Regions from separate parts of the Caulobacter sp. GW821-FHT12D05 genome, predicted to be linked through region 3. Evidence: predicted binding sites of a transcription regulator. Region 3 holds the regulator's gene; each other region holds the start of a gene.

Region 1 (10,091 bases), 200 kb from region 3:
CGATCCTGTCGCTGTTCAAGGGGTGAGCCCGATACGCCGGGCGGCCGTCAAAAGCCGCCCGGCGCCTCTTTCCTGCTGGGTGCGCATTATGTGCCCGGCAACAATTGCCTATGTCGAAAGCCCCCCCGGCAAAAATTGCCGGGGGGCTTCGTCGTTAATGGACCTATAACGCAGTAATTTCAGTGATTTAGCGAGATTGTCGCAGCTCGGCAGAATTGGCCCGGCAATTGCTACAGACCTTTTCGAGCAAAACGCTCCCGGCAGCCAAAATGGCGTCGGATACCTTGAAAAGGATCTACTCGTATGCCGCTGAACAGCATCAATACGAACGCGGGCGCCATGATCGCCCTGCAAAACCTGAACACCACCAACAACGAGCTTCAGGTTACCCAACAGCGCATCAACACCGGCAAGAAGGTCGGTAGCGCTAAGGACAACGGCGCCATCTGGGCCATGTCCAAGAACCAGTCGGCCACGGCCTCGTCGCTGAACGCCGTCAAGGACTCGCTGCAACGCGGTCAATCCACCATCGACGTGGCGCTCGCCGCCGGTGACACGATCACCGACTTGCTCGGCAAGATGAAGGAAAAGGCTCTGGCCGCTTCCGACACCTCGCTGAACACCGCCTCGTTCAACGCCCTGAACGCTGACTTCGTCTCGCTGCGCGACCAGATCTCGAAGGCCGCCTCGAACGCCAAGTTCAACGGCATCAGCATCGCTGACGGCAGCACCAACAGCCTGACCTTCCTGGCCAACACCGACGGCTCGGGCTTCACGGTGAAGGCGCAGTCCCTGACCCTGGCTGGTCTGGGCCTGGCGACCACGACCCCGGCCTTCGCCACGGCCAGCGCGGCCAAGGCGATGATCGCCAGCATCGACACGGCCATCGGCACCGCCACCAACAAGCTGGCGACGCTGGGTACGTCTTCGACGGGCCTGGACACCCACCTGACCTTCGTCGGCAAGCTGCAAGACAGCCTGGACGCCGGCGTCGGCAACCTGGTGGACGCCGACCTGGCCAAGGAAAGCGCCAAGCTGCAGTCGCTGCAAACCAAGCAACAACTCGGCGTGCAGGCGCTGTCGATCGCGAACCAGTCGTCGTCGTCGATCCTGAGCCTGTTCCGCTAACGAACGGGAGGAGGCGGGTCCTGGTGGCCCGCCTCCGACTTTCGTTCCGCTTTCGTCAAAAGCGTATTTCCAGAACCAAAGAGGAGGGGCCGGCTCAAAACGTCGGCAAATAGAAAATGGAACCAAAAGCCGCATTGTCGGCCATCCGAGACTTCATCGCTCCCGTTTCTCCCGCCAACGCCCCGGACCCGTCCGAGGGCGCGAACGTCGTTTCGGGGCAAGCTCAGACGGCCGCGCCGCAACAGGTCCACGAGGCCGAGAAGGCTGAAAAGGCCAAGGTCGTCGATGATGGTCCGCAGCCGGGCGACCTGCGTCTGGTGATCGAACAGGACGATGACTCGGGCGACTACATCTACAAGACGGTCGATCGTCGTACGGGCGAGACGCTGAATCAGTATCCGCGCGAGCAGATCCTGAAGCTGCGTGACGAGGTCCACTACGCGTCGGGCGACGTCTTCGACGGCCAGGCCTGAGGGCGAACTAGATCGGGAGAGAAGGGGAGGTGCGACCGCGGGCCACACCGGTAAACAGACATGGTTTATAAGCGTTAACCATAATCTTACCTTCTGACCCCAACTTGGGCGGCGAGTAGATCGCTCGCCGAATCGCGCGCGGTCGCAACCAACGGCAAAAGCCAGTCGGAGGCCGCGCATGACGCTGAGCGTCAACACGAACCAGCCCGCGCTGATCGCGCTGCAGAATCTGAATCGCACCAACGATCAGATGCAGTCGGTGCAGACCCGCATCAATACGGGCGAGTCGATCTCGACCGCCAAGGACAACGCGGCCATCTGGTCGATCGCCCAGGAACAGCGCGCCGACATGAGCGCGCTGGGCGCGGTCAAGATGAGCCTGGACCGCGCGACCTCGATCGCGGACGTGGCCCTGGCCGCCGGCGAGTCCGTTTCCGACCTCCTGAAGCTGATGCGCGAGAAGGTGGTGGCCGCCAAGGACACCTCGCTGACCTCGACCTCGCTACAGTCGCTGAACGCCGACTTCCAGGGTCTGCTGAAGAACCTGCAGCAGGTGATCAGCAGCGCCGTGTTCGACGGCGCCAACCTGCTGGACGGCAGCCAGGCGGCCGACATGACCTTCCTGGCCGACGCCGACGCGGCCCAGGCCATTACGCTGAGCCTGCAGAACCTGACGATGGGCGGCGGGATCAATACCCTCGACCCTACCGACAACATCCTGAGCTCGGCCAACGCCACCTCGGTCCTGACGCGCCTCGATTCGACGATGAGCGCGATCAACCAGGCCGTCGGCAACATCGGCACCCAGTCCAAGCAGATCGACGCCCACAACAGCTTCGTCTCGCGCCTGACCGACGTGCTGGAAACCGGCGTGGGCAACCTGGTCGACGCCGACCTGGCCAAGGAAAGCGCCCGCTTGCAGGCCCTGCAGGTCAAGCAACAGCTTGGCGCTCAGGCCCTGTCGATCGCCAACGGCGCGCCGCAGATCATCCTGTCGCTGTTCAAGGGCGGCTAACGCTAGGTCGATGCGCGTGGCCGGGCTAAGCTTCCGCAGGGTTTGCTTGGGATTCGGCGACGCGCATGATCGAGCTGCGAGACTTGCGGGACGAGGACGAGGCGGTTCTCTTTCAATGGCGTTCCGAGCCCGAGGTCGACCGCTGGATGTCGGACGCCGACCTGCCCAGCCGGGAGGCGCACGCCGTCTGGTTCCAGGCGCTGCGCGCCGATTCCGACATGCGGGGCTGGATGATCACGCGCGCCGGCGCGCCCATGGGCCTGCTCACCCTGACCGGCCTCAACAGCCATCATCGCCGCGCCAGCTGGAACTGGTTCCTGGGCTCGGCCGAGGCGCGGGGCAGGGGCGTTGGTCGCGCAGCCCAGGTGCTGGGTCTGGACCGCGCCTTTGGCGAGCTCTCCCTGCACAAGGTGTTCGCCGAGGTGATGGCCGACAACGACGCGGCCCTGAAGGCTCAGTCGGCCGCCGGTTTCCGTCGCGAAGGCTATCTGCGTGGGCATGTCCTGAAGGACGGCCAGCCACGCGACGTGGTGCTGCTGGGCATCCTGGCCGACGAGTGGCGCGAGCTGCGCGAAGACGCCCGCCGGGCCTTGTCGGACGCCAACCTTATCGCGGCTTAACCCAAGGTCTTAACGAGTCGTCAGCGAACCTCTGGCACAGGTACCAGCGGGGGATTTTGCGTCCCGCACAGGATTGGCCGTGATCTCGTTCGATTCGAACATTCTGCTCAGCTACTATCAGGCCCGCGCGGGCGTGACGGGTGCTGCCGCGTCTGCGCCGACGACGAGCTCCTCCGGCACGAAGGCCGTGGTGCCCAAGGCGCCGTGGCTGTCCGACGCCGCGCCGGCCAGTGAACTGGTCCGCTCCGCGCTGAACGGCCGCAAGCTGGTCGACGAGGGCGCCAACACCTCGGCGCTGAAGGGCGTCAGCCCTGACTACAAGAAGCTGTTCGCCACCTATCAGGCCCTGAACACCCTGTCGGCCCTGTCGACCCGCGCGGGTGAGAAAGGCGTCACCGATGGCGAGCTGACCAAGCTGCAGTCGACCCTGACCAAGGGCCTGGGCGAGATCAGCAGCTATGTGCAGAATCTTTCGCTGGATCAGCTGCGCCTGACGACAGGCCAGGTGATGACCAGTGACAAGTCGACCGTGGGCGTGCCCAAGGCGACCTATTCCTATACGACCGACACCCTCTACAGCGGCCAGGTGGACGACGAGGTGCCCAAGTTCCAGGGCGATGTGTCGTTCGGCGTCGCCGTGAAAAGCTTCGGCGTCACCACCAACGTGACCATGGACCTGTCCGAAATGGGCTCCAAGCCCCGGACCATGTCCAACGTCGTCAGCTACATGAACGACAAGCTGAAGGCGGCCGGTTTCAACACCAGTTTCTCGGTGCAGCGCACGACGGGCCAGGAGCGCACCGTCCAGGTCAATGGCAAGCCCGTGACCCTGCCGGCGACCGGCGACAACTTCGCCCTGAAGGTCAATGGCGACTCCGTCGAGCAACTGACCTTCAGCGCCCCGACCACGGCGCCGGCGGTCTATGTCACGACCAAGGCCGGCAATCCCGATCCTGACAAGAACGCGCTGACCGACGACGGGGTCTATGAAACGACCCTGACCAAGTACAGCGCCGCCGGGACCAATGGCGGCGCCAATGCCGGCGCGCCGGGCGGCAAGGTCTTCACGGAAACCCTGCAGGGCACGATCAATACCGTTCGCAAGTCGGTGACCGGGGCCGACGGCTCGATCTACATGCTGGCCGACGTCGATACGGCGGTCGACGGCAAGACCGACCTCAACGGCCAGGTCATCAAGGGCGAGAGCGACGTCGCGCTGCTGAAGTACGACAGCGCCGGACACCTGCTGTACGCCCGGACCCTGGGCGCGACTGACGAGGCCAACGGTCTGTCCCTGGCCGTCGCCGACGACGGCAGTGTCGCCGTGGCCGGCTCGGTCAGCGGCCGCTTGGCCGGCGCGGTCAACGGCCCGATCAACAACGGCGACTCATCGACCACCACCGACAGCTTCGTCACCCGCTACGACGCCAAGGGCGACGAGCAGTGGACGGTGCGCCGCGGCGGCCTGCAGGAAGACGAGGCCACGGCCCTGGCCTTCGGGTCGGACGGCGTTCTCTATGTCGGCGGTCGTTCGAAGTCGGATCTGCCAGGCGCGGTCGGCACGGATCCCAGCGGCGGCTACGACGCCTATCTGTCGGCCTTCGCCACGGACGCCCAGGGCCAGCCCAAGGCGCTGTTCACCCAGAAGTTCGGCACGGCCGAGAACGACAGCGTCTCGGACATCGTCGTCAACGGCTCGCAGGTCATCGTCGGCTCGAAAGAGAACGGCTCGGCCAAGTTGCGCAGCTTCGACGTGTCGGCCAATGTCGTGACCGAAAACGTCACCAAGCTGGACCAATACGGCGCTTATCAGAGCGTGCCGGTCACCTACACCAAGACCGCCACCCTCACGGCCGGCGCCACCCGCGACCTGGGCACGCTGAAGGGCGGCGACCTGGTCGGGCTGAAGATTGACGGCGGCCAGCTCTATGTCGGTGGCTCCACGGCCAATGGCGCGATGTCGATCGGCGGTGCGAACTCGGCGTCAGGCGGCCTGGACGCCTTCGTCGGCCGGGTCTCGCTGGACCTGTCCGACACCGGCTCCGACGCCATGACCTACTATGGCGGGGCGGGCGACGACACGGTCACCGGCTTCGACGTCAAGAACGGCACGGCCTGGGTGGTCGGCTCGGCCGGCGCCAATCTGGACGGCCAGGCGACGGTCGGCAGCAAGGACGGCTATGTCGCCCAGCTGAACGTCAGCACGGGCGCGGTTGACTGGAGCCAGCGTCTGACCGGCAAGGACGGCTACGCGACCCCAACCTCAGTCTCGGCCTCGGTGTCGGGCGCTTCCAGCCTGGACCTGTTCGGCCTGCCCGCTGGTAAGATGGACTTCAGCCAATCCGACCGCATCGTCTCGGCGACGGCGGCGCGGGCCGGTGACACCTTCCAGATCCGCACCCGCGAGCGCGGGACCCTGAGCACGATCAAGATCGAGGCCAACGACACGCTCGAGACCCTGGCAGACAAGGTCAAGAAGGCCTCGGGCTACCGCGCCAAGGTCGAGGTCGTGTCCAGCGGCAACAGCCGCGTGCTCAAGATCAGCCCGGCCTCGAACACCTCGACCATCGAGGTCGTGGCCGGCAAGGGCGGCACCGACGTGCTGACCTCGCTGGGCCTGGCCGGCGGTGTCGTGCGCGCCACCAAGACCGACGACGGCAAGACCGTCTCGGCCGACGGCAGCGGCCCGATGTACGGCCTGCAGCTGCCACCTGAACTGGACCTGACGACCGAGGCGGGCCGCAAGAACCTCAATACGGTCATCCAGCGGGCCATGTCCTCGATCCGCACCGCCTATCGCGAGGTCTCCGACGCGGCGATGGGGGTCAAGAGCGATAGCGGCACGGGCGCGGGCAAGTCCGGCGGCACGGTGCCGGCCTATCTGACCGCCCAGATCTCGAACTATCAGGCGGCCCTGAACCGCCTGACCGGCGGCGGCTAACCCTTTTTCCGAGGTCGCCGAGCTTGAAAGCGTCATCGACGCGTCGTAGCCAGTGGCCATGGACTTTCTGAAAGATCGACGGATCATCATCGGCGGCGGCGCGACGCTCGCGCTGCTGGCTGGTCTGGGCATCGCCGTGGCCCTGATGTCGGGCCACGACAAGAAACCCGCCGAGGAGCCGCCGGCCTCGCGCGCCGGCCTGATCGTCGAGACCGGACGCGACGACGACGCCAAGCTGGACCCGGCGCGCCCGCTGCGGTGCTTCGTGGGCGGCAGCTTCGTCGGCGAGATCACCCTGGCCGAGTGCGCCAAGAAGAACGGCGTGGCCACCGGCGCGCTGGACGTCGGCGTGGACGAGACCGGGGCCCTGGCCGCGGCCGACCAAGCCGGCACCGTCCTGACCCCGCTGCCGCCGACCCCGACCGTGACCGCGCCCGCCGCGACCACGCCGTCGAACCCGTCGACGCCTTCGACGCCCGCCAGCGCCTCCAACAACACCCCTCTGGCCGCCTGCTGGCGTTACGCCGGCAACGAGTGGCGACGCCTGCCGGGCGACATCACCCTGAACGCCTGCGCCCAGCAGCTGTTCGGCGGCCGCTGCGAGCGTTCGGGCGGCGCCACCTATGGCCGCTGGGGCGAGGAAACCCTCCGCCTGGTGCCGGGCCGCGTCGAGATCTCGTCGGACAACCGCAGCTTCCACACCGCCTTCGATCAGGGCCCGAACTGCTCTATCCCGAACGGCTGATTGGTTTTATAAGTGTAATCCATGAAGCACGCCGTCCTCGCCACCGCCGCCGTCCTGGCCGTCTCCGCCCTCGGGCTCTCGGCCTGCGAGAAGCAGACCAAGGCGCCGTTCGAGACGGGCGTCTGCTTCCAGGTGGCGACCAACAAGGACGGCACGCTGCGCTACAACCCCTTGGCCCGCAACGTGGCCCAGATGGAGCTGTGCGCCGCCGAGCTTGAGGGCGCGCGCATGCGCTTTGTCCGCCTGGGTCAGTCCAACAGCCAGAGCATGGTCGGCGCCTATCAGGGGTCCTTCATCTTCCTCGAGAAGGAAGGGATCTATGTGGGCCAGACCTATGAAGGCCCGCGCTTCATGTCGCTGGTCCGCACGGGCGACGGCCGCCTGGCCGTGCCGGGCGCTATCCGCCGCGAGCCCGCCCAGTAGCGCTTCGACGGAAGAGGGCGGGGCGGTTCGTCAGTCCACAGCCCTCTTGCTCGTCCACAAGAACGTTCCGGGAACAAAACTTGCATCCCGCTTAAGCGCTCGTTAACGTCCGCCCTCAGATTCCGGCGCAAGGGTCGCTGGGCGAGAACAAGGGCGAGCGATGGCTGGCAGCGTCAACAAGGTCATTCTGGTGGGCAATCTGGGGGCCGATCCCGAGATCCGCAGCCTGGGTTCGGGCGACCGCGTCGCTAACCTCCGTATCGCCACCTCGGAAACCTGGCGCGACCGCAACAGCGGCGAGCGCAAGGAAAAGACCGAATGGCACCGCGTCGTGATCTTCAACGACAACCTGGTGAAGGTCGCCGAGCAATACCTGCGCAAGGGGTCGACCGTCTACATCGAGGGCGCCATCCAGACCCGCAAGTGGACCGACAACACCGGCGCCGAGAAGTACTCGACCGAGATCGTGCTGCAGAAGTTCCGTGGCGAACTGACCATGCTGGGCGGTCGCGGCGATAGCGCCGGCGCCTCGTCGGGCGGCGGTGACGAATACGGCGGCGGCTATTCGGGCGGCGGCGGCGGCAACTTCGGTGGCGGCGGCGGTCAGCGCAGCCAGCCCAGCGGCCCGCGCGAGAGCTTCTCGGCCGACCTGGACGACGAGATCCCGTTCTAGGAAAACGATCATTTCACCGGGTGTGCGGATCGTCACAGTTCGATCCGCGCCTCGGCCTTAGACAAGACCGGTCTGCTTCTTGTGGGAGTCGGACCGGTGGGGACAGTGGAGAGCCCGGACGGCGGCCTCGAGCCAATGACGGAGAGCCCTCCACGGGGGCGAACGGCGAGCGGACCTCAGATGGTCCCTCGCCGTTTTCTTATTGGTTCACTTCACGACAAAGCGGACCAGGCCGTAGCTTTCGTCCTTGGCCGTCGCAACGCCAGAGGTTTGACCAAAGGTGGCTTCAAACCAGATCTTTCCCGTGACCTTCTGGGCGTAGGCGATCGCGTAGCGTTCGAACTTGTCGGTTGCTAAGCCAGCCTCTTCATAGTCGCGTTTGTTCCAGGCGGCCGACGCCGAAATGGACCATGTATTGTCAGCATTCTTTTTGCTGAGGACGACGCCGAACTGGCTGACCTTGGCCGATTTCGTCGCGCTCGCCACCGTTACCTTGTCGTCGCTGCTGTAGTGGGCGAAGGCGGTCAGGTTGCCGGGCGGGGACAGGCATTTGCCGTCCCTGTGGGTCTCGATCTCGCTGGCCTCCAAGGCCATGGTCTCGGTGGACTCCTTCGATTTCGATCGGCAGTCCTTATAGGCTCCCAGGGGCAGGCGGAACGCGGCCCACGCCTTGCCGCCGGTACTCTTCATGTTTGACAGGCTGTAGGTGTCGGACGCCCATCCCGTACCGCCGGCCACTTGCAGGCTGACCGTGTTTTCAGCCGCCAGCTTCGCGCGCTTGAAGCAGCGGGCGACCCTGGCCTTGTATTTCGTTTCTGCCGCTTGAGAAGCGGACAGGCTCTCGACTTGCTGGTTCTTCCAGGCCGTGATGACGTCTCTGAGCAAGGGGGGCAGGGCCATTTGAACGCTTGAGATGCTGTCGGCGGTCTGAAGCGCTGCAGGAGGCGGCGTCGAGCCTAGGGCAGTGATCGCGATCACCTTGGCCTCGGCGACCTTCGCCGGATCGGTGTTGAGAGCCGCGATAAGCGTGTTCCGGATGTGGCTAACTTCCTGCCCGCTGTCCTTAAGGCAGGTTAGATGCGCATCATTGAAGCGCGGATCCGCTTTATCGAGCAGTTCGGTGGATAGGCCGACCGCGGCGCCCAGCCCTTTGGACGCGTCGGTTACGACGGGGGCGCCTGCGGCGCTGAAAACCGTTCGCGCTGCGGTGCGCGTGAACCAACTCGTGTCCTTCTGGTAGTTGTCTGGAGTTAGGTAAAGGCCCGCTCCAGAGACCCAATAGGGACGAAGCGCTACGGCGAAGCCGGGTTTTTCGCCCGTGAGAATGACTTCCTTGCTGAGGTCGGGGCCGAAGGGCGCGGAGAAGCTGAGCTCCGGAGTGTTCTCGACCATGCCCAGCGCCGGCGCCGCCGGTACGGCGGTATCGTACTCGTATAGCTTTGCGTTTTTGATGTCCCCGTAGCTCTGGAGCTTGAGCTCCTTTTGGTCCTCAGCTGCGGCTACGCCCGCAAACAAGGCGAAGCTAGTGCTGGCAAGGATCAGGAAATGACGGGCCATTTTCTACGCCTCCAGGAAGAGGTCGATGGATTCGTCGGGCATCTCCACGACGGTGTCCTGAGCCGGTTGGCCTTGCGGATCGGCGCCGATGGCCGTCAGCGGGGTTCCATCAAGGGTGACGACGACCCGTACAGGTTCTTCCTGGCTCGTGACTGGATTTGTCGCCCGCGCCGCTAGCGAGAAGTGAAATATTGGTGGCGCCCCCGCACTGCTTGGAGGGAGGGGGGCTGAGCCCGGATCGGCCGGCTTGAGCGCTGGGCCGTCCTGAACTTGGAATGTCCACGAATGGGCGTCGCCCGGATCCGGTTCAATGGTTGCGGTGTTTGCTCCTGGACCGAACAAGAGAAGATCGCAGCCAGGTTGTGACGCGTTAGCGCCGAAGGTGGAGATCTTGAGCACACCGGGTTGGATCGCGCCGAGATAGCTCGGCGCCAGCATTTTGGTCGTCATAACAGCCCCCTCTGTTAACCACAGAGAACGCTGATATTCTAAATTGCGCAACCATCAGGTGTTCTG
Region 2 (10,091 bases), on a different contig from region 3:
CTCGATGGCGAACTCGTCACGATGCTTGATCAGCAGCCAGTTCTCGCGTTTCCCGCCCCCCGACTTCCCTTTGGCGAATTTGTCGTTGTTGATCCGAACCAGGACCCAGCCGCCCTTCATCCGCTCGCCGGCGAAGACCAGCTTGATCTCGCCCTTCTTGAGCCCCTTCTCCAGGTCGAAGCCCGGCTCGGGCGCCCACCAGCCGCGATCCCACAGCATCACCGTGCCGCCGCCGTACTGGCCCTCGGGGATGGTGCCCTCGAAGTCGCCATAGGCCAGCGGGTGGTCCTCGACATGGACGGCCAGGCGCTTGTCATGCGGATCGCGCGACGGCCCCCGGGTCACCGCCCACGACAGGAAGACACCCTCGTGCTCCAGCCGCAGGTCGTAGTGCAGCCGGGTGGCGTCGTGCTTCTGGATGACGAAACGCGCCCGCTCGGACACGGCGACCTCGACCTCGCCTGAAGGCTCAGCCGTGAGCTTGAAGTCGCGCTTGGCCTGGTAGGCCGCCAGCTTGCGCGTCACCATCGCTTGGCTACTCGCCGTCAAACACTTCGGGACGCACGTCGTCGGGGTCGCCGTCCTCGTCCTGCTCGAGTTCGATGATCTCGTCGTCGTCCAGCTCTTCGGCGATCAGGGCGTCGTCATCGTCGGCGTCGCCCTCGGCCTGGGTGACGTCCAGCACGTCCGGCAGCTCCTCGAAGGTGCGCAGTTCGCCGTCCTTGCCGACGACATCCTCGTCCAGCGCTTCGGCGCCGTCCTGGCCGTCCCATCCGTTGTCGACGTCGGTCATGGCAGTTCTCCTTGAGAGGTTCGCAGGAGAAATGGCTGGGCCGTGGGGGCGTTCCTAACTTGGCGTTTTGAGCGCGCGGCGGACCAGGCCGGAGGCGATTCCGTGCAGAATCACCTGGTGCATGAGTCGCCCGATAGTCCACTTCCAAGACCAACATTAACGCTTTTGCCCTGAACTTGGCCGTTCCGGAGGCGACGATTTCGTAAAAATCCCCGGCCCACGGGCGTTTTGCCCCCATGAATCGGCGTTTTAACCTTCCCTAACGGGTGACAAACCCAAAACGCCTCGGCAGGCTCACAACTCCCTGATTCACAGGACATGAGCTTAGAGATGACGAACGTTTCCGATCTGGTCGACGCCGCTGTCGCCGCCGACGACAAGCTGACCAAGACCCAAGCCAAGGCCATCATCGACGGCGTTTTCAAGTCGATCTCCGACGCCGCCGTGAAGGGTGAAGAAGTCTCGATCCCGGGCTTCGGCAAGTTCAAGGTCCAGGCCAAGCCGGCCCGCACCGGCCGCAACCCGGCCACGGGCGCGACCATCGAAATCGCCGCCAGCAAGAAGGTCGCCTTCACGCCGGCCAAGCAACTGAAGGACGCCGTCAACGGCTAATCCCTCAGCGAGGGGCGGACGCCACAAAGTGTCCGCCTCCCGACGCTTCCCTTCACGCGCGACGTTGAGCCTCATGCCCTCGTCGCGCGTGAAGACTTTCCAGAACAAAAAGAGAACAATAACGTGCCGCGCATGGCCGTTCTCGATCTCAGACGCAAGCTCGCTATCCTCTCCGACGCCGCCAAGTACGACGCGTCCTGCGCTTCTTCCGGCGCCGAGAAACGGACCTCAGTCGGCGGTCAGGGCGTGGGCTCAACCGAGGGCATGGGCATCTGCCACGCCTATGCCCCCGACGGTCGCTGCATCAGCCTGCTGAAGATCCTGCTGACCAATTTCTGCATCTACGACTGCGCGTACTGCATCAACCGCGTGTCCTCGAACACGCCGCGGGCGCGGTTCACGGTGAAGGAGGTCGTCGACCTCACCCTGAACTTCTACAAGCGCAACTATGTCGAGGGCCTGTTCCTGTCGTCGGGCGTCATCCGCACGGGCGACTACACGATGGAGGAGATGGTCCGGGTGGCGAAATCGCTACGGCTAGACCACGATTTCCGGGGCTACATCCACCTGAAACTGATCCCCGAAGCCTCGCCCGAGCTGGCGGCCGAGGCGGGCCTCTATGCCGACCGGGTGTCGATCAATATCGAGCTGCCGCGCGATGACAGCCTGGCCTCCCTGGCCCCCGAGAAGAGCCCCACCGACATCAAGCGCGCCATGGGCCGCATGCGCCTGGCGATCGACGACCATGCCGAGCCGGCGAAGAAAGCCGGCAGGCGGTCGTTCGCCCGCAGCCAGTCGACCCAGCTGATCGTCGGCGCCGACGCGGCCAAGGACGGCGACATCCTGGCCCGCAGCGCCAGCCTGTACGGCGCCTATCGCCTGGGGCGGGTGTTCTACTCGGCCTTCAGCCCGATCCCCGACGCCAGTTCACGCCTGCCGCTCTCGCGCCCGCCCCTGCTGCGCGAGCATCGCCTGTACCAGGCCGACTGGCTGATGCGCTTCTACGGCTTCGAACGGCCCGAGATCGTGGCCGAGGGCGAGGACCTGGACCTCTCGGTCGATCCCAAGACCGGCTGGGCGCTGAGGAACCGGGGCAAGTTCCCGGTCGACATCCAGACGGCCGACAAGGAAACGTTGCTGCGCGTGCCGGGCCTGGGCGCAAAGGCCGTGGAACGCATCCTGGCGGCCCGGAAGATCACCCGCCTGACCCTCGATGACCTCAAACGCGTCGGGGCCGTCCTGAAGCGCGCCAGGGCGTTCGTGGTCACCGCCGACTGGACGCCCGGGGCTTTGGCCGATCACGACAGCCTGAAGGCCGCCCTGGTCCAGCCCCAGCAGCTGAACCTGTTCTGATGCGGGTGGTGCGCTTGGCGTCCGAGATCGACTTCGCCGGCTGGCGCACGGCCGCGCGAGCTCTGCGGGCCGAGGGGGTGAGCCCCGAAGCGGTGGTGTGGACAGTGGAGCGGGAGCTGTTCGACGTCGATGCTTCGCCTGCGTCCTCCAGCACGGCCAACTTCACCGTCCCCGCCGCTTTCGTCGAACTGGCCGAGCAGGTGATCCAACACCGCAGCCCCGACCGCCTCGCCCTGCTCTACCGCATCCTGTGGCGGCTGGAGCGGGAGCCGCGGCTGATCGACAATCCGGCCGATCCCGACATGGCCCGCGCCCGCGACATGGCCAAGGCCGTCAGCCGCGCGTCGCACAAGATGAAGGCCTTCGTCCGCTTTCGCCTGATCGAGGGCACCGCCACCGAGACCTATGCCGCCTGGTTCGAGCCTGCCCACCGCGTGACCGAGGCCACCGCCGGCTTCTTCGTGCGCCGCTTCACCAACATGGACTGGACCATCCTGACGCCTGACGCCTGCGTCGCCTGGGACCGCGAGCGATTGTACGTGTCGGAAGGCGCCGATCCGGCCGACGCGCCGTCCGAGGACGCCCAGGAAGAGCTCTGGCGCACCTACTACGCCTCGATCTTCAATCCGGCCCGCCTGAACCCCAAGCAGATGCGCCAGGAGATGCCGAAACGCTATTGGCGGAACCTGCCCGAGGCGGCGCTCATTCCCGAGCTGATCGAAACCGCGCAGGAGCGCGCCACCGCCATGGTCGCCGCCACGCCTCGCCAGCCGTCCGACCGTGTGCTGAAGGCCGCCCTGCGCCACGCCCGCGACGCCTCGTACGGCCAAGGCGCACCGACGACACTGGAAGAGGTCCATGCCGGCGTGCAGGTCTGCCGTCGCTGCGACCTCTGGCGCGACGCGACGCAAGGCGTGCCGGGCGAAGGCGCGGCCAAGGCGGATCTGATGTTCGTGGGCGAACAGCCGGGCGACCAGGAGGACCTCGCGGGCCGTCCGTTCGTGGGTCCTGCGGGCCAGGTGTTCGACAGGGCTCTGGCCGAGGCCGGCGTGGTCCGCGACCGGACTTTCGTCACCAATGCCGTGAAGCACTTCAAGCACGAGCCGCGCGGCAAGCGACGCATCCACAAGACGCCGGACCGGGGCGAGGTCACCGCCTGCCGCTGGTGGCTGGACGCCGAGCGCCGCCTGGTGCGGCCGAAGGTGGTGGTGATGCTGGGCGCCACGGCGGCCCTGAGCGTGATGGGCAAGCCGACGCCGATCGGGGCCAATCGCGGGAAGGCGCTGCAACTGCCCGACCAGAGCCAGGGCGTGGTGACCTACCACCCGTCGTTCCTGCTACGCCTGCCGGACGAGGACGCCAAGGCGCGGGCCTATGCGGAGTTCGTGCAGGACCTGCGGCTGGCGGGGCAGCTGGCGGGGCTGACATAGCAAAACGCCCGGCCTCTCGGCCGGGCGTCTGTTCAGCGCTGGCTAGCTTTAGTTGACGGCCTTGCCGCTGTACTCCGCCATCAGCTCTTCCTTGCGGGCCTTCATGCGTTCGCCCATAGCCTCGAGGTCCTCGTCGCCCTTCTTGGCCTGGGCGAAGAAGCCGCCGGGCTGCTCCTCTTCCTTGACGTGGTGCTTGATGTACTCGCCCAGCACCTTGACCTTGGCGTCGTAGAATTCCTGGCTAGGCTTCATCGCCTCGATCTCGGCGATCAGCTTTTTGGCCCCGTCGTGCTCGACATAGGCCTCGTCGATCAGGTCGTCCTCGACCTCGCCGCGGCTCTCCGGATAGAGCACCTCTTCCTCGATCTGGGTGTGGACCTTCAGGGCCAGGGCGATCTGGTTGAACAGGGCCAGCTTGTCGGCGTCCTTCTCGAGCTGTTCGTACTCGTCGAACATCGCCTCCACCTCGCGGTGGTCCTTCTTGAGCAGGGTGATGGCCAGCGGATCGCGGCGACCCGTGCGGCGGGTCGACTTGCGCGGCTTGGCGGACTTGGTCTTGCTGGATGACTTGGCGGCGGCGGCCATGGAATGACTCCCTCGATATCCCCGACCGCCAACAAACCCCCTCACCGCCCCGGCCGTTCCGAAGGCTAAGCATCTCAATCAAAAGAGGTTTTGCGAAAGGTTCGCAGTGTCGAGCGGCCGACGCTCGGCCGCTCGACAGGCTTAAAGGCCCTTGGGGGATCAGCGGTCTTGGATGTTGCCCGAACGGCTGGTGTTCTGGCGCAGATTGCCCGAACTGCCCTGCTCGTCGAGGTTCACGTCGGCGTTGCCCGGCTGCTTGCCGGCCAGCTCGGCCTGACCGTCATCCAGGTCCGGCTTCTGGCCCTTGAAGGCGCGCTGTTCGGGCGGGATGGGGGGCGGCTTGGACATGGCGTGCTCCTTGATCGGTGAATGACTTCAACCGATCCGGCGCAGGCCCAGTTCCTACACCCTAGCTGGCCCGCTGGAGCGCCGTGTCGAGCTCGGTGGCCAGCGCCTCGATGCGGTAGGGCTTGATCAGCACCCGCCGGCCCTCGTTGGTCGCGGCGGCGGCGGCGGCGCTGTAGCCAGTAGTCAGGATCACGGGCAGGCTGGGCCGCAGGCGCGAGATGTCTCGCGCCAGGTCCAGGCCGCCGATATCGCCCGGCATGACCATGTCGCTGAAAACCAGGTCGAAGGCGCCGTCCTTGCGCAGCACATCCAGGGCGCCCATGGCCTCGCCGGCCCGCACGACCTCATAGCCCAGCTCGCGCAGCATCTCCTCGACCAGCTGGGCGACGCTGTCGTCGTCCTCGACCAGCAGGATGCGATAGCGGCCGATCGGCCCGGCCTTGCGCGGGGCGATAGCGGCCGGTTCGCTGGGCAGGGCCTTGGTCGAGCGCGGGATGCGAAGCCAGATCGTGGTGCCCTCGCCCAGCTTGCTATCCACTCCCGCCTCGCCGCCCGACGCGCGGGCGAAGCCATAGACCTGCGACAGGCCCAGGCCCGTCCCCTTGCCGACGGCCTTGGTGGTGAAAAATGGCTCGAACAGCCGGGTCAGCATCTCGGGCGCGACGCCGACGCCGGTGTCGCGGATGGCCAGGCGGATCTGGTCCCCTGCCCCGTCCGGACGGCCCGAGGGCTCGTTGCGGGCTTCGATGGTGATGGTCCCGCCGTCGGGCATCGCGTCGCGAGCATTGATGGCGATGTTCAGCACCGCCACTTCCAGCTGCGAGGCGTCGACCTCGATGCGCCACAGGTGCGGCGGCAGGTTGATCTCGACCTTGACGTCCTCGCGCAACGAACGGTCCAGCAGGGCGTGCATGCCGGCCAGACGGGTGGCGATATCGACCACCTCGGGCTTCAGCGGCGTGCGGCGCGAGAAGGCTAGCAGCTGCTGGGTGAGGCTGGCGCCACGGTCGATGGCCTGGCGCACGCCCTGGCGCAGGCGCTCGCGCCGCGCGGGGTCGGTGGTGCGGTCCAGCAGGTCGATGCCGCTGGAGGCGACCATCAGGAGGTTGTTGAAGTCGTGGGCCACGCCGCCGGTCAGCTGACCCATGGCCTCCATCTTCTGTGACTGGCGCAGGGCCGCCTCGGCCTTTTCTCGCTCGCGGATCTCGGCCTGCAGCTTGCGATTGGCCTCGCCCTCGCGCGCGCCCGCTGCGCCCAGCACGGCCACCAGCAGGGCGGCCATGACGATCAGCAGGGCAAAGCCCGCATACCGCATGGCGCGCCGAGACGGCGATTCCAGCACCGATCGCAGATAGACCGAACCCAGCACCGTCTCGCCCTCGGTCACCGGCGAGGTCAGCACCAGTCGCGCCCCGTCCAGGCGTGGCGGACCCAGGACGTTGCGGGCCGGCGGCGGCGGCGCGCCGGAGCGGGTGAAGCTGGCGGTCAGCTGGCCCTGCATGTCGTAGGCGGCCACGGCCTCGATGTCGGGGTTTGAACTCTGGGCGCCGACATATTCGCGCGCCGCCGAGCGGTCGTCGAAGGCCAGCGGCGCGGCCATGCTGCCGGCCAGGATGCGCAGCTGCACCTCGGCCGCGCGGTGGCGCTCCTGCTGACCCAGATGCTCATTATAGGCGGCCATGCCGAAAGCGGCCGCGACGATGGCCACGGCCAGGCCGATGGCCATCGACACCGTCAAGGCGGGCCTGAAGCCCATGCGGCCGACAACGAACATCCGAGGCAGCTTCATTTGCCGCTATCCCGCAGCGGCGCCGACAAGGCCAGCAGCTTCGAGCTCAGGGTCAGGCCGGCCGCCTGGGCGGCGTCGGCGCGGATGGAAAAGCGCAGGCGATTCTCGACAGTCACGAACTGGACCATGGCGCCGCTGGCCTCGAGGTCTTCGTCGGCCACGGTCAGCACCGGCTTGCCGGCCACCACGGCCAGCATCTGCTGCGGCGTCTGCTGGCGCGAGGCGCTGAGGAACAGCAGGTGGCAGCCCATGCCCTTGGCCACGGTCGGCAGACGAATGACGATCACGGGATGGTCGCCGACATGCAGGGCGCCGGCGACGCGGTCGATGGTCCCCCCGAACGGGTCACGGCCGCCGACACACAGGCGAAACGGACTGCCGGGCGCCTCGAACGCGGTCTCGGGCCAATCGACGAAGGGGGTGAACTTGGCCAGGTAGCCGGCCTTCAGCGCGTAGCCAGGTTCCTGTTCGCCCGCCAGGGCGGCGCCGGCGAACGCGCAGGCGAAAGCCGTCGCCGTGAGGACCCACGACGACCAACTACGCCAACCGGACCTAGGTCCAGGGGCGCCGGGCGGGAAACCCAAAACCATACGCCTGTCCCCCATGGGAATCTGAACGCGAAGCAGTGCTGTTCGATCCCACACCGATGACATTTTGGAGGCAAGGGTCGGGCAGGCGACTAAAATGCAAGCGGGCGACCAAAACGCAAAAAGCCCGAGGCGAACCCCGGGCTTTTCGGTGACGATGGTACCGCCTCTCAGGCTTGAACTGAGGACCTCCGGTTCCACAAACCGGCGCTCTAACCAACTGAGCTAAGGCGGCGCATCGCGAGGGAGTGTCTTTAGTCGGACGCGCTTCCCGGATCAAGCGTCGAAACACGCTATTTTCACAGGAAAAGCGTGCTCGCTCCGCCTGGCGTTTTTCCTGAGAAAAAACGCACGCATTCTTGTTTGGCCGTTTTCCCAAAGAAAAACGCCCCGGAGCCGAAACTCCGGGGCGTTTCTTAGCTTTCGCCTGGATCCAGGTCCTATTGCGGGACTTGGAACACCAGCGGGACGGTCACCTGACCACCGTCGACGGGCGCGCCGTCGAGGGTTTTGGGCTTCATCCGGAACAGGCGCGACAGACGCAGGGCAGCGTCGCCGAAGCCCATGTCCGCAGGGTTCTCGGAGACTACAGAGCAGCTCTCCAGGGTACCCTTGGCCGTCACGGTGCACGAGATCGTCGCACGACCAGAGACTTCCATCCGTTGAGCACGGTCCGGATAGTACCGGGCCATGTCGTCACCGCTCGGCTTACGAGCCCAGTCAGGGCGCGTGATGACCGAAGCGCGAGCCGGCGGGTTCGTCGGAACCGGCGGCACGGCGGAGATCACCGGCGGAGCCGTCGTCTCGACCCGCTTTTCAACGGGCGGGATCGGCAGCGGCGGCGGCGGCGTCACGTCCGGCGGCGGAGCCACCGGGGGACGCGGCTGCACGACGGCCGGAGGCGGCGGCGGCTCGTTGGTCGGCGGCGGCGGCGGAGGAGGCGGCGGCGGCGGCGGGGGCGGCGGAGGCAGCTCCACGTCCACGGCGTCGTCCGAATACTCCTGCATTACCGCTTCGAACTTCTGCTTCGCCAGGTAGGCGAAGAGGAGCGCGTGAACGCCGCAGACCACGACAAGGGCGACACCGAACGGTCCCATGCCCTTTTTGCGACGCGGGCCTTCCGAGGTGAGCGGATCGTAGTGGCGATGCTCGGGCGTTTGTTGTTCAGCCATGCAGCACCCCTACTTAGCTATCATCCCGTCCAACGAGAGCCACGCTGTAGAAGCCATTATCCTGGAGGGTGTTCATAACCTCCATGAAAGCCCCGTAGCGAACCTTTTCGTCGGCCCGGATGAAGATGCGCTCCTTAGACGGGTCGCGTCGGCCCATACCTTTGACGATATCCTGACCCATCTCGTCGAGAGAGGTCTCGTTATCGCCGATATAGAGCTGCCCCGTCGACTTGATCGAGATGTAGACCGGCTTCGGCGGGTTGGGAGTTGCTTTCGCCACCGCCGCGGGCAGGTTCACTTCGATCGACACGGAGGCGAGCGGAGCCGCCACCATGAAGATGATCAGAAGCACCAGCATAACGTCCACGAAGGGCGTAACGTTGATGTCGCTGTTCTGTTCGACGTTGAACCTGTCGCCCCCACCGCCTGAGAGTTTGGCGGCCATGGGTGTTACGCCCCCTTGTCGAGCTGACGCGAGATGGCGTTCATCAGTTCAGCAACGAAGCCTTCCGAGCGGGTGCCGTAACCCGAGATGCGGGTCTGGAAGTAGTTGTAGAAGATAACGGCCGGGATAGCGGCGAAGAGGCCGATACCGGTAGCCAGCAGAGCTTCAGCGATACCCGGCGCGACGACGGCCAGGTTGGTCGTGTTGGTGTTCGCGATGCCGATGAACGACGTCATGATGCCGTAAACCGTACCGAACAGACCGATGAACGGACCAGCCGAACCGACCGAGGCCAGGAACACCATGCCGCCCGACAGGCGCTTAACCAGCGAAGCTTGCACGGCGCTGATGGCGTAGGTGGCGCGGGCGATGGTCGAGTCGCGGTGCTCGCCGGCGACAGCCAGACCAGCTTGACGCGACAGTTCGACTTCCTGCGAGGCGGCGGCGGCCATGTCGGCCATCGGGTTGCCTTCGAATTCTTCCGACGAGCTGATGCGCGCGATGTCGGCGATCGAGCGAGCGCCGCGGAAGGCTTCCAGGAACTTGTCCGATTGCTTGTTCAGGCCAGCGAACTCGAAAATCTTGGTGAGCAGCAGAACCCACGAGAAGACCGAGGCCAGCAGCAGGCCGATCATGACGACCTTAACGACGGCGCCAGCGGCGAGGAACATGCCGACGGGCGTCAGCGAGTGGCCGCCCTTCTTCTCGCCGCCTTCTTCGGCGGGAGCGGCTTCCGGAGCCGGAGCAGCAGCGGCGGCGTCAGCGGCCGGAGCGGCGGGGGCGGCGGCTTCCGAAGTCGCGGGGGCCGGAGCCGCGGCGTCTTGGGCGAAAGCCGGGGCGCTCGCCATCAGCGCGACAGCGCCGACGAGAGCGATGAGGGGGGTCTTCCGTTTAATGTCGAGCATCTTTCGCCAGTTCCTGATTGGTCTAGCACGTTTGGACCGAGGGTCGTCGCGCGAGAGCGTGTCCACCCTAAC
Region 3 (10,091 bases):
GCCAAGCTGGAAGGCGTGAAGGCCGCCCCGTCGGCTCAAGTGGCGCAGATCGCGGCCATGACCCAGCAGCAGACGGCCGGCGGCCTGATGCGCGACCTGGGCGAGGCTTCGCGCAACGCCGCCAAGGTCCAACTGAAGACCAAGAGCAACCTGACCCTGGCGCGCCAGGCCATCGGCGTCGACACCGACGCCCTGGCCAAGGCCGACGCCGCCAAGGCCGGAAAGAAAGCCGAGTAATGAGTCTGGAACCCGCGTTCGACGCCTTTTCGGAAGCCTATGATTCCGGACGGCAGCAGGTCGTCTGGACCCGTCTGATCGACGATCTCGAGACCCCGGTCTCGGCCTATCTGAAGATCGCCCAGACGCGTCCCTACAGCTTCCTGTTCGAGAGCGTCGAAGGCGGGACCTGGCGCGGTCGCTACTCGATCGTGACCATGAACCCGGACCTGGTGTGGCGCTGCCGCGGCGACCAGGCCGAGATCGCGGAAGGCGACGACATCGCCGCTGGCCGCTACACGCCCCAGCCGGGCGGCGCGCTGGACAGCCTTCGTGACCTGGTCGCGCGTTCGCGCATGGACCTGCCCAAGGGCCTGCCGCCCATGGCCGCCGGCGTGTTCGGCGCCCTGGGCTATGACCTAGTGCGCCTGGTCGAGCGCCTGCCCGACATCAACGAGGACACGCTGGGCCTGCCGGACGGGATCATGACCCGCCCGCAGATCGTGGCCATCTTCGACGCCATCGCCCAGGAAATCATCCTGACGACGGCCGTGCGGCCCCAGGCCGGCGTCTCGGCGCAAGACGCTTACGCCGCCGCCCGGACGCGGATCGAGACCGTCATGGCCGACCTGCATCGTCCGCTCGGTCACGACGCGCCGCGTCCCGCCCGCGATCCGATGGAGTTCACGACCCCGGTCAGCCGCGCCGACTACGCCGACGTGGTCGCCAAGGCCAAGGACTACATCGCCGCCGGCGACATCTTCCAGGTCGTGGCCAGTCACCGCTTCCGTGCGCCCTTCGACCTGCCGCCGTTCGCCCTGTACCGCTCGCTGCGCCGGACCAACCCGTCGCCGTTCCTGTTCTTCCTGAACCTGGACGGCTTCAACCTGGTGGGCTCCAGCCCTGAGATCTTGGTCCGCCTGCGCGACAACAAGATCACCATCCGGCCGATCGCCGGCACCCGTCCGCGCGGCGCCACGCCCGAGCAGGACGCGGCGCTGGAAGCCGAGCTGCTGGCCGATCCCAAGGAACGCGCCGAGCACCTGATGCTACTGGATCTGGGCCGCAACGACGTCGGCCGCGTGGCCATGCTCAACCACCAGGGCCGCAACGCGCCTGCTGAGCGCCCGAAAGGCCCGAACGTCCGCGTGACTGAGAGCTTCAAGATCGAGCGCTACAGCCACGTCATGCACATCGTCTCGAACGTCGAGGGCACGGCGCCCGACGGCGTCGATCCGGTCGACGTGCTGATGGCCGCCCTGCCCGCAGGTACCCTCTCGGGCGCGCCCAAGGTGCGGGCCATGGAGATCATCGACGAGCTGGAAGTCGAAAAGCGCGGCATCGGCTATGCCGGCGCGGTCGGCTACTTCGGCGCCGACGGCTCGGTCGACACCTGCATCGTGCTGCGCACGGCGCTGGTCAAGGACGGCATGATGTACGTCCAGGCCGGCGGCGGCATCGTCGCCGACAGCGATCCGGACGCCGAGTACGACGAGACCCTGCACAAGTCCCGCGCCCTCAAGCGCGCGGCCGAGGAAGCCTGGCGATTCAGCTGAGCCTTAGGGCTGCTCTACCGCTTAAGGACTAGTCGCCCAGGCGATCGTCCGGGAGGTGCTGAGTGACCGCCGGCGGCGCCAGCACCATCACCGTGGCGAAGGCCAGCGCACAGATCGCGGCGAAGGCCGCGGCGGCCAGCACCGGCGCCATCTTCTGGATGCGCGTCTTCGGCCGCAGCAGAGCGCGGACATAGGCGACGGCGACAGGGTCCAGGGCGGAATCACGCGGGTCCATGCCCATATGATGCTTGAGACCGCGTCCGCTGTAACCGTAACTGAAAGCCGCGCGCGAAAATGCCGCTACACAAAGGGCTCGCGCAGGCTAGAACCGACCTCCGAAAGGCGGCGTCATGATCCTCGTCATCGATAACTACGACAGCTTCACCTACAACCTCGTGCACTATCTGAACGAGCTGGGGGCCGAGACGGTCGTCTACCGCAACGACGCGCTGACCGTGCAGGAGGCCCTGGGCCTGGCGCCGGCCGCCGTCCTGCTGTCGCCTGGCCCCAAGGCCCCGGACCAGGCCGGCATCTGCCTGCCGCTGCTGCAGGCCGCGCCCGAGGGCCTGCCGATCCTGGGCGTCTGCCTGGGCCACCAGGCCATTGGACAGGCCTATGGCGGCGAGGTGATCCGCGCCAAGGCCGTGATGCACGGCAAGGTCAGCAAGGTCCGCCACGACGACAAGGGCATCTTCAAGGGCCTGCCCAACCCGTTCACCGCCACGCGCTACCACTCGCTGGCCGTCCGCCGCGAAGACTTGCCGCCCGAGCTGGAGGTCACCGCCTGGACCGACGACGGCGAGATCATGGGCGTGCAGCACAAGACCCGTCCGGTGTTCGGCGTCCAGTTCCACCCGGAATCGATCGCCACCGAGGGCGGCCACCAGATGCTGGCCAACTTCATGGACCTGGCGAACGTCAAGCGCGACGCGCAGATCTGGGTCTAGCCATGTCCGACGCTTTCAAGCCGCTGCTGGCCAAGCTGGCCGACGGCCAGACCCTGGGCGACGATGACGCCGAGGTGTTCTTCGCCGCCTGCCTGCGCGGCGAGCCCACCCCGGCCCAAGTGGCCGCCGCCGTCACCGCCATGCGCCTGCGTGGCGAGACGGTGGGCGAGATCGCCGCCTGCGCCCGCGCCATGCGCCGCGCCGCCGTGCAGCTGGAGCATCCGTACGACGTCATCGACGTCTGCGGCACCGGCGGTGATGGCCTGCACACGCTGAACATCTCCACGGCCGTCGGTTTCGTGGCCGCCGGCGGGGGCCTGAAGGTCGCCAAGCACGGCAACCGCGCCATCACGTCCAAGTCCGGCACCGCCGACGTCCTGACCGCCCTGGGCGTCAATATCGACGCCACGCGCGAGCAGCAGCGCCAAGCGCTGGACGAAGCCGGCATCTGCTTCCTGTTCGCCCAGGCTCATCACGGGGCGATGAAACACGTGTCGCCGATCCGCCAGCAGCTGGGCTTCCGCACCATCTTCAACCTGCTGGGCCCGCTGACCAATCCGGCTGGCGCCAAGCGGCAGGTGGTCGGGGTCTCGGCCCCGCGCTTCGTCGAGCCGATCGCCAAGGCCCTGGGCGCGCTGGGCGCCGAGCGCGCCTGGTCGGTGCACGGCTCGGGCATGGACGAGCTGACCACCACCGGCGAGACCGAGGTCGCCGAGTGGCGCGACGGCCGCATCCACCTGTTCACGATCACGCCCGAGGCCGTCGGTCTGCCGCGCGCTTCGCTGGCCGACATCACCGGCGGTGATCCCGACTTCAACGCCGCTGCCCTCACCCGTCTGTTCGACGGTGAAAAGGGCGCCTATCGCGACATCGTGCTGCTGAACGCCGCCGCCGCCTTCCTGGTCGCCGACAAGGTCGAGACCCTGGTCGAAGGCATCGAACTGGCCGCCGACGTCATCGACGAAGGCCGCGCCAAGGCCGCCCTCGCCGGCCTGGTGGCCGCCACCAATTCGGAAGTACCCGCGTGACCGACATCCTCGCCAAGATCGCCGCCTACAAGCTTGAGGAGGTCGTCGACCGCAAGCGTCGCCGCACCCTGGGCGCGCTCGAGAACGCCGCCCGCAACGCCTCGTCGCCGCGCGGCTTCAAGCAGGCCCTGATCGCCGGCCACGCGCCCGGCAAGCTGTCCCTGATCGCCGAGATCAAAAAGGCCTCGCCGTCCAAGGGCCTGATTCGCGCCGACTTCGACCCGCCGGCCCTGGCCCGCAACTACGAGGCCGGCGGCGCGTCGTGTCTCTCCGTGCTCACGGATGGCCCCAGCTTCCAGGGCGCCGACGCCTATCTGATCGACGCCCGCGCGGCCGTCAGCCTGCCCTGCATCCGCAAGGACTTTCTGGTGGATCCCTGGCAGGTGGCCGAGAGCCGCGCCCTGGGCGCTGACGCTATCCTGGTCATCCTGGCCATGATCGACGACGTCCTGGCCGCCGAGCTGATGAGCGAAGCCAAGCGCCTGGGTATGGACGCCCTGGTGGAAGTCCACGATGAGGCCGAGATGGAGCGCGCCGGCGCCCTGGGCTCTGACCTGGTGGGCATCAACAACCGCGACCTGAAGAGCTTCGTCGTCGACCTGGCCGTCACCGAACGCCTCCAGGCCCTCGCACCGAAGGACGCCCTGCTGGTCACCGAAAGCGGCATCTTCACCCACGACGACGTCGTGCGGATGGAAGCTACCGGCGCCAAGGCCATGCTCGTGGGCGAAAGCCTGATGCGCCAAGCCGACGTCACGGCGGCCACGCGCGCTCTGCTCGGCTGACGGATCGGGTACGCGCCGTCTGGCGTTTTCTGCCTCGCCCGCCCACAGTCACCTCAACAAGAACACTGCCGCGCGAGGAAACGCGAATGCATTGGCTCGCCCGCGTGGTGAATTGGTCCCTCGTCGCCTTTTTCAAGCGGGAGGGCTGGACGATCGAGGGCTCGGCCCCGACGACCACCCGCAAGTTCGTGATCATCGCCGCGCCGCACACCAGCAACTGGGACTTCGTCTATTTCCTGGGCGCGGCCGACGCGCTGAACCTGAAGCTCAGCTTCATGGGCAAGGCCTCGCTGTTCCGCTGGCCGTTCGAGCGGCTGATGAAGGACCTGGGCGGCGTGCCGATCGACCGCTCCCAGTCGCGCGACACGGTCCAGGCCATGGCCGACGAGTTCGCCCGCCGCGACGAGTTCATGCTGACGATCGCGCCCGAGGGCACGCGCGGCAAGGCCAGCGGCTGGAAGACCGGCTTCTACAACATCGCCCTGAAGGCCGGCGTGCCGATGGTGCCCGGCTTCATGGACTACAAGCGCAAGGTGGTGGGCCTGGGCCCGGCGATGATGCCCAGCGGCGACTACGAGACGGACTTGGCGGCGCTGGCGGCGTTCTATGCGCCGGTCACGCCCAGGCATCCGGAGCTGAAGACCGTTCTCTAGGGCGCCACGATTTAGCCAAGCTCGCCGCCCTAACCTTAGCTTGAGCAAGCAAAGGAACGGCGATGCGCAAGTGGACTGAAGGCCTGATCGAAGCCGCCAAGACGGCCGCCATCGTGCTGGTGGTGTTCCTGATCCCGCGCACGGTCTTCTGCCAGCCGTTCACGATCCCGTCGGAGTCGATGCAGCCGACGCTGATGGTCGGCGACTACATCCTGGTCTCCAAATATCCGTACGGGGTCAGCCGCCACTCGATCCCGCTGAGCCCGCCCGTGGGCCACGGACGCCTGCTGGGCCAGGCGCCCGAGCGCGGCGACATCGTGGTGTTCAAGAAGCCCAGCGACGGCCGCACCGACGTGATCAAGCGTGTCATCGGCTTGCCCGGCGACCGCATCCAGATGAGCGGCGGCGTGGTGCGCATCAACGGCGCACCGGTGACCCAGACCCTGACCGGAATTGACGCCGACGGCTCGCCCGGCGCCTGGCCGATCCCGGTACGTCACCTGCGCGAGACCCTGCCCAACGGCCGCACCTACGCCACCAACAGCTTCGGGGCCGAGACCCAGGCCGCCAACACCGGCGTCTACACCGTCCCGGCTGGCTGTTACTTCGTGATGGGCGACAATCGCGACAACTCGCTGGACAGCCGCTTCAACCCCGGTTCGACGCCCAAGGGCTATGCCTCGTGCGCCTGGGACGTGGCCCGCGACGCCGACCTGCCGCCGGAGCTGGGCATGGGCTTCATCCCCGCCGAGAACCTGGTCGGCCGCGCCGAGCGGATCCTGTTCTCGTGGACCGGCCACGGCCTGCGCCTGGACCGCACCTTCAAGGCTCTGCCCGCCCCCAAGGTTGGCTGAGCCCGCAACCGTCGTTAGGGTCCGCGCCAGTTCGAGTTTGAGGGAATCGGATGCGGGCCTTTCTGTCCAAGCTGCGTCGCGTCTTTTCGCCCGCCCTGCCCGCTGCCGACGCCGTGGCCGCCCCGCAAGAGCTCTGGCATCTGGTCGGCGCCGCTGACGCCGACTACGTGCGTGTCGGCCAACAGTTCAAGCAGCTGTTCATCGACGCGGGCCTGCAGCCGCACCACGCCATCCTCGACGTCGGCTGCGGCATCGGCCGCGCGGCGGCGCCGCTGGTCGACTATCTGGACGAGACCGGTCGTTATGCCGGCTTCGACGTCATGGCCCAGGCCATCGACTGGTGCCGGGCCAATATCGCCGTCGGCGACCCGCGCTTCCAATTCACCCACGCCGACATGCACAGCGACCGGTACAATCCGGAAGGCTCGCAGCCGGCCAGCCGTTTCGTCTTCCCCTATCCGGACGCCAGTTTCGACTTCGTCTGGTTGGGCTCGGTGTTCACCCACCTGCTGGCCGCCGACCAGGCCCAGTTCGCCCGCGAGATCGCCCGGGTCCTGAAGCCCGGCGGGACCAGCGTCATCTCCTGGTACCTGATCGACGACGAGGCCCGCGCCAACACCGGCGATGGCCAGATCGCCTTCGACTTCGTCCACGCCCTGGACGGCTGCTGGACGGCCAACCCGGACATGCCCGAGGACACGATCGCCTACGACCTGGCCTCCATCCTGGCGCAATACGAGGCCTTGGGCCTGGACGTGCTCAACGTCGCCCTCGGCGAATGGCGTCGCCAGCCGATGCAGGACCAGGACATCATCGTAGCCCGCAAGCGCGCCTGAAAGCTTTCGTTAAGCTTTTGATTCTGGTCGACATTTACCCTATCGGCCAAGCTAGCCCTTGATTTTCCTCGCCTTTCTCCGGCGAACGACGCTCGACTTGACTTTAACGCGGAACGCCTAGAGAACATTCGAAAGGTTTGCGGTTTGTTCCGCGCTCCAATCGAGGTCGTCATGCTCACCCGCAAGCAGCACGAACTGCTGATGTTCATCCACGAACGGATCAAGGAGACCGGCGTCTCCCCGTCCTTCGACGAGATGAAGGAGGCCCTCGATCTGGCGTCCAAGTCGGGCATCCACCGGCTGATCACGGCCCTGGAAGAGCGCGGCTTCATCCGTCGCCTGGCCCACCGGGCCCGGGCGCTGGAGGTGGTGAAGCTGCCGCAGCAGGCCACGACGGCCGCCCCGCCCAAGGGCCGTGGCGCGTTCCGCCCGCAGGTGTTTGAAGGCGGCGGTTCGCCCTCGCCCGCGCCGGCTGCATCCTCGGCGCCCGCCAATGACAGCCGCGAACTGCCGATCCTGGGCAAGATCGCCGCCGGCACGCCGATCGACGCCATCCAGCACGAGCGCGAGCGCCTGCCGGTGCCCGAGGCCATGCTGGGCAATGGCGAGCACTATGTCCTTGAGGTGCAGGGCGACTCGATGATCGAGGCCGGCATCCTCGACGGCGACTACGTCATCATCAAGAAGGGCGACACCGCCACCTCGGGCGAGATCGTCGTCGCCCTGGTCGGCGAGGAAGCCACGCTGAAGCGCCTGCGCAAGAAGGGCGGCTCGATCGCCCTGGAAGCCGCCAACCCCAAGTACGAGACCCGCATCTTCGGCCCCGACCAGGTCGAGGTGCAGGGCAAGCTGGTGGGCCTGATCCGCCGGTATCACTAGGCCCCGCCCTAGCGATTAGAGATTTGGCCCCGACCTCAGCGAGGATCGGGGCCTTTTCGTATCTGGGGCCTAGAGACGCCCCTCCTCCGCCAGGCGCTTTGCCGCCTTGTCAAAGCCAGCCCAAGCCGCGGCGGCGAGCGAAGCGCCCGTGCTGACCCGGCGTACGCCCAGCGCGCCCAGGCTCTCGACCGACATGTCCGAGCCCCAGAACAGGACATTGACCGGTTTGGGGGCCACGGCCTGGACGATGGCGCGAATTTCGTCGGGATCGGTCACCGCCGGAGCGTACAGGCAGTCCGCGCCGGCCTCGGCATAGGCCTTCAGCCGCTCGATCGTCGGGGCCAGGTCACGATTGCCGCGCAGATAACCCTCGGTGCGGCCGACCAGGATCACGTCCTGGCCCGAGGCGTCGATGGCGGCGCGGGCGGCCTTCAGGCGTTCGAGGGCCACCGGCAGGTCGTAGAGCGCCGAGCCCGACCAGTCTTCGATCGACAGGCCCGCGACGCCGGCCTCGATGGCCAGGGTGACGCTCTCGCCCACGCCTTCGGCTGTGTCGGAGAAGCCCGCCTCGAAGTCGGCGTTCACCGGCAGGTCGGTGGCGGCGCACAGCTGGCGCAGGTGCTCGATCACCTCGTCGCGCGTGATCTGGCCGTCGTCCTTGCCCAGAGCCCAGGCCGCGCCGGCGCTGGTCGAGGCCAGGGCCTTGAAGCCCAGCTTCTGCAACCGCTTGGCGCTGCCGGCGTCCCAGGGGTTGGGCAAGGCGAAGCAGCCCTCGGCATGCAGGGCGCGGAAAGCAGCGCGGCGGGCGGCGAACGGGTTGGACATCACGGATCCTCCAGAAGGTCGGCGCGAGGCTTAGCCGTCCCTCGTGACATCAGGTGTCAGCAGGCGAGACCAAGGCCGATCGCCGCGCAACGGCTGAGCCCAGACGATGCGCCAGCCGTCGGGGCGACGATAGAGCTCGGCGGCCCCGCCCCGCGCGAAATCCTCGGCTGTCAGCAGCACCGCGTCGGCGCACAAAGGCGGTATCCGCGTGGGTGCGGGACCTCGGATCACCACCACCTCGCTGGCCACGCACATGCCCGATAACGTCTCGGCGTCGGGTGTCCTGCGGCTCCAGGCCAGGGACAGCCGCACCGGCGCGCCCAGGGCCGGCGCGCAGACCCGCTTGTCGCAGGCATAGAGGCTCCAGGTCGCCGGTTCGAGGCCGCGCCGCCGCGCCCACAGCTCGGCCCCGAACCGCTTGGCGTCGGTGCGCAGCAGCACCGCCGCGTCTCCCGAGCGCACGGCGGCCGTCGCGCCGTCAGCAGCGATCCAGGCGTCCGGCGGCGTAGGCCGAGGCCACAGGGCGACCGCCAGGGCCAAGGGCGCGCCGATCCAGCGCAGGCGGCCCTTCCACAGGCATAGGATCATCAGGCCCAGGAAGGCGACCACCAGCACCTGCGGCGGCGCGCTGGCCACGATCCTCTGCGCCCCGTGGGCGTCGGCGAAGCCGTTGGCGATCCCGACCATGGCGTCGATGCCCCACCCGGCCACGGCCAGGAATGGCGCGCCCAGGCCGAACGGCTCGAGCAAGGTGCCGATGGCCAGGAACGGCATGATCACGAACGACGACAGCGGCGCGACCGCCAAGTTGGCCGGCAAACCCCAGACGGCGACGCGGTTGAAATGCTGCATGGCGAACGGCGCGGTGGCCAGGCCCGCCACCAGGCTGGCCGCGACCGAGGCGGCCACCCAGACGATTCCCGCCTGTGGCCAGCGGATCCACCACGGGGTCGAGATCTCCTTCACCGGACGGGGCCAGGCCTCGGCCAAGGCCACCAGGGCGGCGGTGGCGGCGAACGACATCTGGAAGCCCGGCTCGCCGGCCGTTTCGGGCTTCATCGCCAGGATCACCAGCGCCGCCACCGCCAGCCCGTGCAGGGTGATGGCTCGGCGGTCGAACAGGATGGCCAGGAACGCCACGCTGGCCGTGATCGCCGCCCGCTCGGCCGGCGGCGGCGCGCCGGAGATCACCAGATAGCCCAGCACGGCGACGAGCCCCGCGATGGCCGCGATCTTCTTGCCCGGCGCTCGCAGAGCCAGCCACGGCCAGGCGGCGACGCCCAGCCGCACCACGCCGAACATGAAGCCCCCGACGATGGCCATGTGCAGCCCAGAGATCGAGATGATGTGCGCCAGGCCCGAGGCGCGCATGGCGTCCGTCTGGTCCTGGGTGATCCAGGCCTCGTGACCGGTGACCATGGCCGCGCCGAGGCCGCCGCTGGTCGGTCCCATCCGCGCCAGGATCCGTTGGGCCAGGCTCCAGCGGAAGGCGTTGACCGCCATGGACAACCG

What was found. Region 3 encodes LexA, which represses DNA repair genes until DNA is damaged. Its sites were predicted from a motif close to ATGTTCNCNANNTGTTCT; they were not measured.
Region 1: a site for LexA is predicted at 7,405-7,422, ahead of ssb (single-stranded DNA-binding protein). Genes of this name have one in related genera too.
Region 2: a site for LexA is predicted at 1,507-1,524, ahead of AC1RRR_RS09690 (putative DNA modification/repair radical SAM protein). Genes of this name have one in related genera too.

What each region holds. Positions count from the first base shown of each region.
Region 1 covers NZ_JBXAQO010000001.1:818,547-828,637, forward strand. The annotation lists gene AC1RRR_RS03480 (flagellin) at 1-26, shown strand, start outside; gene AC1RRR_RS03485 (flagellin) at 304-1,128, shown strand; gene AC1RRR_RS03490 (flagellar protein FlaG) at 1,263-1,601, shown strand; gene AC1RRR_RS03495 (flagellin) at 1,780-2,616, shown strand; gene pseH (UDP-4-amino-4,6-dideoxy-N-acetyl-beta-L-altrosamine N-acetyltransferase) at 2,682-3,236, shown strand; gene AC1RRR_RS03505 (hypothetical protein) at 3,316-6,177, shown strand; gene AC1RRR_RS03510 (hypothetical protein) at 6,236-6,922, shown strand; gene AC1RRR_RS03515 (hypothetical protein) at 6,944-7,345, shown strand; gene ssb (single-stranded DNA-binding protein) at 7,506-8,018, shown strand; gene AC1RRR_RS03525 (hypothetical protein) at 8,226-9,575, opposite strand; gene AC1RRR_RS03530 (hypothetical protein) at 9,579-10,025, opposite strand.
Region 2 covers NZ_JBXAQO010000002.1:465,660-475,750, forward strand. The annotation lists gene ligD (DNA ligase D) at 1-528, opposite strand, end outside; gene AC1RRR_RS09680 (hypothetical protein) at 536-793, opposite strand; gene AC1RRR_RS09685 (HU family DNA-binding protein) at 1,124-1,405, shown strand; gene AC1RRR_RS09690 (putative DNA modification/repair radical SAM protein) at 1,538-2,758, shown strand; gene AC1RRR_RS09695 (UdgX family uracil-DNA binding protein) at 2,758-4,188, shown strand; gene AC1RRR_RS09700 (hemerythrin domain-containing protein) at 4,237-4,773, opposite strand; gene AC1RRR_RS09705 (hypothetical protein) at 4,933-5,121, opposite strand; gene AC1RRR_RS09710 (ATP-binding protein) at 5,183-6,910, opposite strand; gene AC1RRR_RS09715 (TOL_0243 family YfiR-like periplasmic protein) at 6,907-7,500, opposite strand; tRNA gene AC1RRR_RS09720 (tRNA-His) at 7,656-7,732, opposite strand; gene AC1RRR_RS09725 (energy transducer TonB) at 7,938-8,669, opposite strand; gene AC1RRR_RS09730 (biopolymer transporter ExbD) at 8,683-9,114, opposite strand; gene AC1RRR_RS09735 (MotA/TolQ/ExbB proton channel family protein) at 9,120-10,019, opposite strand.
Region 3 covers NZ_JBXAQO010000001.1:1,015,013-1,025,103, forward strand. The annotation lists gene AC1RRR_RS04370 (peptidyl-prolyl cis-trans isomerase) at 1-237, shown strand, start outside; gene trpE (anthranilate synthase component I) at 237-1,772, shown strand; gene AC1RRR_RS04380 (hypothetical protein) at 1,801-2,007, opposite strand; gene AC1RRR_RS04385 (anthranilate synthase component II) at 2,123-2,719, shown strand; gene trpD (anthranilate phosphoribosyltransferase) at 2,722-3,747, shown strand; gene trpC (indole-3-glycerol phosphate synthase TrpC) at 3,744-4,532, shown strand; gene AC1RRR_RS04400 (lysophospholipid acyltransferase family protein) at 4,619-5,185, shown strand; gene lepB (signal peptidase I) at 5,248-6,039, shown strand; gene AC1RRR_RS04410 (class I SAM-dependent methyltransferase) at 6,090-6,875, shown strand; gene lexA (transcriptional repressor LexA) at 7,047-7,754, shown strand; gene AC1RRR_RS04420 (isocitrate lyase/PEP mutase family protein) at 7,824-8,579, opposite strand; gene AC1RRR_RS04425 (ComEC/Rec2 family competence protein) at 8,610-10,091, opposite strand, start outside.